2 regions of the Marinobacterium sp. NO-S09 genome follow, and region 2 is predicted to be linked to the other one. Evidence: predicted binding sites of a transcription regulator. Region 2 holds the regulator's gene; the other holds the start of a gene.
What was found. The regulator LexA, encoded in region 2, represses DNA repair genes until DNA is damaged. The targets are predictions, from matches to a motif close to TACTGTNTANNTANACAGTA.

Region 1 (4,856 bases), 150 kb from region 2:
TTCGGCGACGTTCGCCGCCGCGGATACCCCATCGTCTTTTTACTCCGCCAAGAAAATTCTCGCCAAAGAGGTGTATCAGAATTCTGATCGCATCACCTTTTATTGTGGCTGTCATTACAGCGAGCAGGCGGTCTCCAATAAACCGGGGCGGACCCGTTTGACGCCTGCCGCCGATAGTTGTGGCCTCAAGCCGCGCAAGAATGCCAACCGCTCCGGGCGTATCGAGTGGGAACATGTGATGCCCGCCTGGGAGTTTGGCCATCAGTTGCAATGCTGGCAGGAGGGCGGCCGCAAGAACTGCCGCAAGGACCCGGTGTTCAAGCGGATGGAAGCGGATCTGTACAACCTGGTTCCGGCCGTGGGTGAACTCAATGGCGACCGCAGCAATTACCGTTTTGGCATGATCGCCGGCGAGCCGCGTGCCTATGGCCAGTGTGACTTTGAAGTGGACTTCAAGGCCCGTGTCGCCGAGCCGCCAGAGCAGGTTCGTGGCGACATTGCCCGTACCTACTTCTACATGGCCGAGCGTTACGGTGTACGCCTGAGCCGCAAACAGGAACAGCTGTTTACCGCCTGGTCATCGCTGGACCCGGTAGATGAAGCGGAGCGGGCGAGGGCGCGCCGTATCCAGGCCATCCAAGGGCACCCCAACCCCTTTGTTGAACCTGATGTGATGCAGGCGAAGCGCTAACACTTCAGCGTGCACGGGAGCGTGACGAAAATCCGTACAGGGCTTCGTCACGTTCGGCTTCCAGAGTCACCAGCGCCTGCGCCATCCCCGGGTGGTCGGTGAGATAGTGGCGTTTTGCTTCCGCGACCTGCTTGTCAAACCGGTGGTGAATATTGCTGCGCTCTTTGGAAACCGACTTGGCGGAGAGCGCGCGCCTGAGGTTGGCGTCAATGCGTCGATTCACCTGTTTGAGCAGGGCCTTGTTGTCATATCCGACAAGACGCCGTGTCAGTGCTTTCAGCTCTTTGTAGCGGGTTCTGATCGCTTCTCTATTCACTTCAAGTGCTGCGTCGGTTTTTGTCCGCGTGCTTTTCGCGGGCTTAGCAGAGTCATCAGGCACCAGCGTCGCGCTGTTGACCCTGAATGCATCTTTGGGAACAGGCTTGGCATCAGCGCTGCACGGCATATCGGAGTAAATCTTGCGACCGTCTGGGCCTTCGCATTTATAGATGTCGGCGCTGGCTGGCATGCTGATACCCAGCGTAAGCAGAAGGGTGAAGTGGGGCAGTGTTTTCATAGGTCCATCCTTGATTGTGGCGTATTAGCGGCGTATCCATGCCGAGCTTTAAACCTCATGTTAAACGATCCAAAAGGCTTTGCTCATGCGCCATTGGTGGTGTTTCTACCTCACCACCGGCAGTGAGCGCCAGTTGGTGGTGTAGGCAGGCGATACGTGCAGACGTTTCATGCGCCACTCTTTCTGTACGCCTTGTCCGGCCAGAAATAGCCGGCCCTTACCGCTGTGGTTGATCTTGTCCAGTACCGACATCAGGGCCTTGGCGTTTGGGCGTGTATGGGCATCATCAAACAGGCCGGGCTGATATACGCCGGGTTCGTAGAAGTCGGTCAGCATGACCCCTGCTTTCATGTAGCGGTATCCCTCCTTCCAGCTGGAGCGCAGCAAACGTATTGCTGCGGCGACGAGGTCGCGGGTGTCATCGGTGGGCAGCGGGAGTTCGGCACCCAGTGACGGCATATATTGTGGTTCTGCGGGGTTATGCCGGTTGGTGCGCATAAACAGGTTGATGCGCTTGGCTGTTTGGCCTTCTTCGCGCAGTTTTTCGGCGGCCCTGACCGTGTATTCACAGACGGCTTCGCGCATGGATTGGAAGCAGGTAATACGTTCACCAAAGGATCGGCTGCAGATGATCTGTTGTTTGGTGGGCGTTACATCCTCCAGTGACAGGCAGGATTCGCCATTGAGCTCGCGCACTGTGCGCTCCAGCACGACCGAGTATTGCTGGCGGATGGTTTTGGGGTTGCAGCAGGCCAGGTCCAGTGCGGTCTTGATGCCATCTTTGTATAGCCGTTTGCTCAGCCGTCTGCCGACGCCCCAGACCTCATCGACCGGGACCAATTGCAGCAGGCGTCGCTGGCGTTCCGGGCTGGTCAGGTCGACCACGCCACCGGTGGCGGGGTAGCGCTTGGCAGCATGGTTAGCCAGTTTGGACAGTGTCTTGCTTGGCGCTATGCCGACACAGACGGTAATGCCGGTCCATTGTTGTACGGTGGTGCGAATATGGCGACCGAAGTCCGCCAGCGTTGCCACCGACTCCATACCACTGAGATCGAGAAAGGCTTCATCAATGGAATAGATCTCTACGCGTGGGGATTCCTGTTCCAGGATACTCATCACTCGTGCCGACATATCGGCATAGAGCGCGTAGTTGGAGGAAAACACGGCCACGCCCTGTTGTGTCAGGTAAGGCTCGATCTGATAAAAGGGGACGCCCATCTTGATACCCATCGCCTTGGCTTCGGCGGAGCGGGAAATAATACAGCCGTCGTTATTGGACAGTACCACGATGGGTACGCTTGCCAGGTCTGGCCGAAAGCGCCGCTCACATGCGGTATAGAAATTGTTGCAGTCCACCAGAGCGAATACCGGGTTCATCGGTCCGGCCTGCGCAGCGAATGAATCACATTGGTGACCACGCCAAAGACATCCAGCTCGCAATCCTCGGGCAAACGGATAGGGCGATAGGCCGGATTACGGGGTAGCAGGCGCGTATGGGGCTTGAGTTCCAGCTGTTTGACGGTGAATTCACCATTCAGGCTGGCGATCACGATATCGCCGTGCCGGGGTGACAGGGAAGAATCCACTACCAGGATGTCGCCGCTGAAGATGCCAACCTCAATCATTGAGTCGCCCTCGGCGCGCACGAAATAGGTGGCGGCCGGGTGGTGGATGCACAGGTCGTTCAAATCCAGTGTCTGCTCAACATAGTCCTGCGCCGGGGAAGGGAAGCCGGCCTGTACCCGCTCCATAAAGAGCGGTATGGACAGGGATGTGTGCGTGCTGGCACGCGCCAGAATAACCGCGTTCATCGATAGATACTCAAATACTGTATAAATAAACAGTATTATAGTCTTTCTCGGGCGGATGGCCATACCAGGGCTGTGGCGAATTGATTCAGGGCAGCTCGTTATCCTGCTTGACCTTCCCATTGTGGGAAGGTTTATAGTCAAGCAATATCATCATGAGATGCTTGTAAGGAGGCAGCTGATGGATACCGAGACACAACAGAAACAGTCGTCGATAAGCCTGCCGATTGAGGGAATGAGCTGCGCTTCCTGTGTTGGACGCGTAGAAACCGCACTGAAGAAGGTTGAGCATGTGGAAGAGGTTGCCGTCAATCTGGCGACCGAGCGTGCCGATATACGCGGCGATGACCAGCTGGATGCAGGGGCACTGATCGAAGCGGTGGAGAAAACAGGTTATACCGTGCCAGCGACCACGACCGAGCTATCGGTTGAAGGCATGAGCTGTGCTTCCTGCGTTGGCCGGGTAGAGCGTGCCTTGCAAGCGGTGCCCGGTGTGGTGGAAGCGAACGTCAACCTGGCCACCGAGCGCGCCAGTATTCGCAGTAATCTGCCTGCAGAAACTCTGATCGCGGCCGTGGCCGATGCCGGCTACAGCGCCAGTGAAGTGGATCGAACCGGTGCCGAGGCTGAAGAAGGCGACGACAAGAAAGATGCCGAATTGGCCGGGCTTAAGCGTGATCTGACGATTGCGGCAGTGCTGTCGCTGCCGGTCTTTGTTATCGAAATGGGATCCCACGTGATTCCCGGCATGCACGGCCTGATTGCCGATACGATTGGCATGCAGTTGAGCTGGTACATTCAATTTGTACTGGCAACACTGGTGCTGTTCGGGCCTGGGCGACGCTTTTTCAGCAAGGGCATACCGGCATTGTTGAGGGGCGCACCGGATATGAACTCGCTGGTGGTGCTGGGCACCTCCGCTGCCTGGGGGTATTCGGTTATTGCGACCTTTTTTGCCGGGTTGCTGCCGGAAGGGACCGCCAATGTCTATTTCGAAGCGGCTGCTGTGATCGTCACCCTGATTTTGCTGGGGCGATTCTTCGAGGCGCGGGCAAAGGGCCGCACCTCACAGGCGATCAAGCGTCTGGTAGGGCTGCAGGCCAAAACAGCTCGCGTTATTCGTGATGGCAAAGCCGTTGAAATTGGCATCGGGGAGGTGCAGCCTGGCGATCTGGTCGAAGTGCGTCCCGGTGAGCGCATCCCGGTGGACGGTGAGGTGACCGATGGCGACAGCTATGTCGACGAGTCGATGATCACTGGCGAACCCGTGCCCGTGGCGAAAGCGACGGGAAGCGAAGTTGTAGGCGGCACCGTCAACCAGAAAGGCGCGCTGACTTTCAAGGCGACCGCTGTTGGCGGCACAACCGTGCTGGCCCAGATTATTCGCATGGTTGAAGAGGCTCAGGGCTCGAAGTTGCCCATCCAGGGGTTGGTGGACAAGGTCACCATGTGGTTTGTACCGGCGGTGATGACGGCGGCACTGCTCACCTTCCTGGTGTGGTTTTTCGCGGGGCCGGAGCCGGCCTTGAGTCTGGCACTGGTGAATGCGGTGGCGGTTCTGATTATCGCCTGCCCCTGTGCCATGGGGCTGGCCACTCCGACCTCGATCATGGTGGGCACCGGGCGTGGTGCTGAAATGGGTGTGTTGTTCCGCAAGGGTGAAGCGCTCCAGCTGCTGAAAGATGCCAAAGTCGTCGCGCTCGACAAGACGGGTACGCTGACCGAGGGCAAGCCGGCACTGACGGACCTGGAAGTGGCGGAGGGCTTTGAACGCAGCGATGTCTTGGCGAAGATTGCCGCC
Region 2 (4,856 bases):
GAGCCGGCACCACCCAAAATGGATCCGGTACCCATGCCGGAATTGCAGTGTCAGAAAGTGGAAGACACCTATGTTCTGCGTGATGGGGCCAGCGGTTTGTTCCTGGCGGCCAGCCAGTTCCCGAAAAACCGCGAGACACGGGCTCCGCTGGTGTCCGAAATTGTGCCGCATCGTGATGAAATCGATCCCAAGTACGAGTACTTGATGCGTGCGCCGCAGAAGGATCCTGATGGTAATCCGGCCGTTATTCGCTACAGCCGCAAGACCAAAGAGCAGTATGTAATGTCTGAAGTGGAAGGCAAGGCTACCGGATGGAAGGCTTTCTACCGGGAAGGCAGTTGGCATGAAGAGACCGGGCGCAAGCGTTGAGCCCGGTTCAACAGGGAATCGAGAGGCAAACTAATGAGTGATGTTTATGCGGTCAGAACCAACCAGAAACTGAATTTTGCACGCCTGCATATCAAGGCGCTGGTTCAGGCTCAGGAGGCTTCACAGTGGAGCAAGCATGCCCGCATCGAGTCATATCACGAATCGATCCTGTTTTTCCTCGCCAGTGGTTATGCCTCGCTACTGCGCGAAATTGCCGAAAACTACGCTCTGAGAGTGGATTCTGTCTCCCGCTTTGCCGATCTTCAGGTAGAGCTGGAAAAAACTGGTCAGGAGTCTCCTGAGGCGACAGAACTTGAACAGCTGGAAGGGAATTCGCAAAGCTGGCTGCACAAAATGCTGTCGGCTTATGATGCCTGCTGGTCTGCTACCAACGGAAAGCCACAGCAGGCTGCTGCGGGTGCAAGCCTTTCTGAAATTCATGTGCTGCAAATCAACCCGGATCACGCCGAAGATCAGGATATGCTGACGGAATTCAATGCCTGGCTGGATGAATTCCGCGGTCTGATCGAGCGTCTCCGGGCCAATATGCAGGAGTGGTAGGGCGTTGGTCAGCCTTTCACCAGGATACCCAGGCTGTTGCCCAGCTGGGCGTCCTGGTTGAGTTGGTTGATATCGGTGGTCTGGTCGGCATTGGCCCAGCAAATGACCGTGTGCGATGTGCCCGCTGCCAGGGCGCGGCTTGTCAAAAGCCGTGATGTTTCATCATCACGGGTATGTAATACCAGAATCTGCTCGATACAGGCACCGCCCTGTTGCAGTAGATCCCGGTTCAGGTTGGATGGCGGATTGATCAGCGTCAGCCATCGATCCTGACGGCTTAACTGGGCAATCATGGGCAGCAGTACGGGTTGCAACGAGATGGTGCTGTTGTGGAGCAGTATCTCGGTGATGTTGCAGGTCTTTGTCGCAGCGGTTTGTGATTGTTCAGCGTAGCGGTAGTCGATGGCTGGCATGGTTGTGCCCTCTGATTATTGGCCCTGCCGAATAACGCCGACACCCAAGCCTTCGATGACCAGCTCTTCAGCCGTCAAATCGACTTCAATCGGGGCGAATTCTTCGTTCTCGGCAATGAGATATACTTTGTCGTCATCGCGCTTGAAGCGCTTGACTGTCACCTCGTCGCCAATCCTTGCGACTACAATCTGCCCATCCCGGGCATCACGTGTTTGATGAACGGCCAGCAGGTCACCATCAAGTATGCCGATGTTCTTCATGCTCATACCCTTTACTCGCAGCAGGTAATCTGCGCGAGGGCGGAAGAAGTCCGCCGAGATGGTGCAATGGTCCTCGACATGCTGCTGAGCCAGAATGGGTTCACCGGCGGCGACCTGGCCGATCACCGGCAAGCCTTCATCCTTGTTCTCCGGTTCCGGCAGGCGAATGCCGCGCGAGGTCCCTTTGGTGAGCTCGATGGCACCCTTGCGTGCCAGTGCCTTCAGGTGTTCTTCTGCGGCGTTGGCAGAGCGGAAGCCCAGCTCACGGGCAATATCAGCACGTGTAGGCGGGTATCCGGTGGTGTCGATGTAGTGGCGTATACAGTCCAGTACTTCTGTTTGTCGTTTTGTCAGTTTCATGGCGGCCGTTACTCAATCGATTTACTGTGATTTTATACAGTAAAAGTACTGGGTCAAGTCCTATCTGTTTAAATATCCAGTATGTTGTTAGAATGCGCGCGGATTGAATATGAGGATTGGACGTGCTGAGTGAAGCGCAGAAAAAAGAGATTCAGGGCGCTTACAGCCGCTTTCTGAAGAGTCGTGGGCTCAGGGCGCGTCCGGCTCAAAAGCAGATGATCGCAACCGTCGCCAAGGTGCTGGCTCAGGCTGATCAAGGCGGCGAGCAAGGCGCTGCCTGGAAGGACAAGATTGCGGTGGTTGAAGCAGGGACTGGTACCGGTAAAACGATTTCCTACCTGTTGGCGGCCGTGCCACTTGCCCGTGCTACCGGACGTAAACTGGTGCTCTCAACGGCCACAGTTGCGCTTCAGGAGCAGTTGATCAACAAGGATTTGCCCGAAGTTGAAGCCCATGCGGGCCTTGCCATGAATTATCAGTTGGCCAAGGGGCGCGGTCGTTACCTGTGTCTGAATAAGGTCGAGCAGCATCTGGAGCAGCAGGGTGTGCTGGGGCAAATTGCCCTCTATGAAGATGAACAGGCGGACAAACTTCCCGATGAAGTGGTGCAGCAGTACCAGGCCATGATGGATGCCTATGCTGCGGGTAACTGGGATGGCGACCGCGATGCGCTGGAGTCCGAAATGGATGACCAGATCTGGCAGCCCTTGACCAGTGACCATCTTCAGTGCAGCAATCGGCGGTGCCTTAACTTCAGTGCCTGTCCTTTCTATCGTGCCCGAGATCGTCTGGAAGAGGTTGATGTGGTCGTTGCCAACCACGATCTGGTGCTGGCGGATCTGGCGCTGGGCGGTGGTGCTATCCTGCCGGAGCCTGACAATACCATTTATATTTTCGACGAGGGTCATCACCTTGCCGATAAGGCCAGCAGTCATTTTGCCTTTTCGGCACGTCTGGGCTCGTCCCAGAAGATGATCGCTTCTGCTGAAAAGCAGCTGGCCCAGATGCTGCTGGATACCGGCTCTGCCATCCAGTTGGCAGACCCTGCGGAGCGACTGCATCGCCCATTCCAGAATATGGATATGGCTCTGGAGCAGCTTGATCTGTTGTTGCGTCCGATGATGGAGTCGCACGACGGTGATCGATATCGTTTCCCGGAGGGCAAGCAGCCAGAGCCGCTGCTTGAGCCCTCTGTCTTGCTGTCCAGTGCTGCCGAGCAGGCGCAGCAGCACATTGAACGAATTGTCGATGTGCTCAAGGAAGCTCTGGAAGGCGGGATTGGTGAAATTCCGCGTGCGGCTGCAGAGCGCTGGTTCCCGCAGCTGGGTGTGCTCTGGGGACGTGTTCAGCAGGTAGGCTGGCTGGCGCAAAGTTACAGCCGACCTGATCCTGAAGGTAAATCGCCAACGGCCCGCTGGATTAATCGCGTTGAAACGCCGACCGGGCACGATCTTGAAATGCGCAGTGCACCCGTGTCCGCAGCAGACACCCTGCAGGAGCATCTGTGGCGCCACTGTCATGCCGCCGTATTAACCTCTGCTACCTTGACGGCGTTAGGGCGCTTTGATGCCATGTTCGCGTCTTTGGGTATTCCGCGCGAGACTACTGCCGTAAGGCTGGAAAGCCCATTTGATTATGCTGCCAATGGGGTGCTCGAAGTGCCTCAAATGACGGCTGACCCCGGTGATCCCGAGGCGCATACCGAAGAGGTGTTGCGCCTGTTGAATGCCGAGCTGGAGAAGGCGAAAGCGGCGTTGGTGCTGTTCAGCTCCTGGCGTCAGATGCGTGCCGTTCTTGATGGCCTGAACCAATCGATCAAGGACCGGTTGTTGGCGCAGGGGGATTACAGCAAGCAGGAAATTCTGCGACGCCATCGCGCAAGTATTGATGCAGGTAATGCCAGTGTTATTTTTGGTCTGGCATCCTTTGCCGAGGGAGTCGATTTGCCCGGCGATTATTTGACTGAGGTTTTCATCACCAAATTGCCGTTCAGTGTGCCTGATGATCCCGTAGATGCTACTATGGCCGAGTGGATTGAGCAGCGAGGTGGAAATCCGTTCATTGAATGGACTGTGCCTGCTGCATCCATGCGTCTTACTCAGGCAGTAGGGCGACTTTTAAGAACAGAACAGGACCGTGGGCGAGTAGTGCTGATGGACAGACGCGTGGTAACGCGTCGTTATGGTCAGCAGCTATTGAACTCCTTGCCCCCGTTTCGACGTGAAATCAAACGTTAACCTGAATGGATCCGATCTTGAGTACAGAAGAAAAGCAGACCGCATCCGCGAATAGTTCCGAACAGAAACCGGGTAAGGGACGTCCGCGTCGACGTCGCCGTTCGCGCAAGCCGCGTGATGGTGGTAATAACTGGACTCCGCAGTCCTTTGATGTGGCTATCGCCGAAGGCAAGCGCAGGTTCCATGATTTTGGCCTGCCGGATGTGCTGATGAGAGCGATTGCAGATCTCAAGTTCGAATATTGCACGCCCATTCAGGCGGCAACTATTCCGCATGCCTTGAATGGACGTGACCTTATCGGTAAGGCCCAGACAGGTACCGGCAAGACCGCCGCATTCCTGATCGGCATCATTACCGACCTGTTGGACTTTCCGCTGCCGGGCGAGCGCCGTAAAAATGAGCCGCGCGCACTTATCATTGCGCCTACACGTGAGCTGGCGCTGCAGATCGCATCTGATGCCGAAGGGCTGTCAGCCTATGCTGATCTGTCGGTCGTCTCCCTGGTAGGGGGCATGGATTACGAGCGTCAGCGCAAGGCGCTGGCGGCCAAGCCGGTTGATATCCTTGTTGCAACGCCTGGTCGCTTGATCGACTTTGTGCGCTCCAAGGAAGTGGATCTGTATCAGGTTGAAGTGCTGGTGCTGGATGAGGCCGA

Region 1: a site for LexA is predicted at 3,074-3,093, ahead of umuD (translesion error-prone DNA polymerase V autoproteolytic subunit). Genes of this name have one in related genera too.

The regions. Positions count from the first base shown of each region.
Region 1 covers NZ_CP168954.1:2,552,645-2,557,500, reverse strand. The annotation lists gene O3C79_RS11850 (endonuclease) at 1-691, shown strand, start outside; gene O3C79_RS11845 (DUF4124 domain-containing protein) at 696-1,247, opposite strand; gene umuC (translesion error-prone DNA polymerase V subunit UmuC) at 1,353-2,624, opposite strand; gene umuD (translesion error-prone DNA polymerase V autoproteolytic subunit) at 2,621-3,058, opposite strand; gene O3C79_RS11830 (heavy metal translocating P-type ATPase) at 3,237-4,856, shown strand, end outside.
Region 2 covers NZ_CP168954.1:2,704,433-2,709,288, reverse strand. The annotation lists gene topA (type I DNA topoisomerase) at 1-369, shown strand, start outside; gene O3C79_RS12590 (DUF6586 family protein) at 403-930, shown strand; gene O3C79_RS12585 (cell division inhibitor SulA) at 939-1,343, opposite strand; gene lexA (transcriptional repressor LexA) at 1,359-1,964, opposite strand; gene dinG (ATP-dependent DNA helicase DinG) at 2,087-4,201, shown strand; partial or broken gene rhlB (ATP-dependent RNA helicase RhlB) at 4,219-4,856, shown strand, end outside.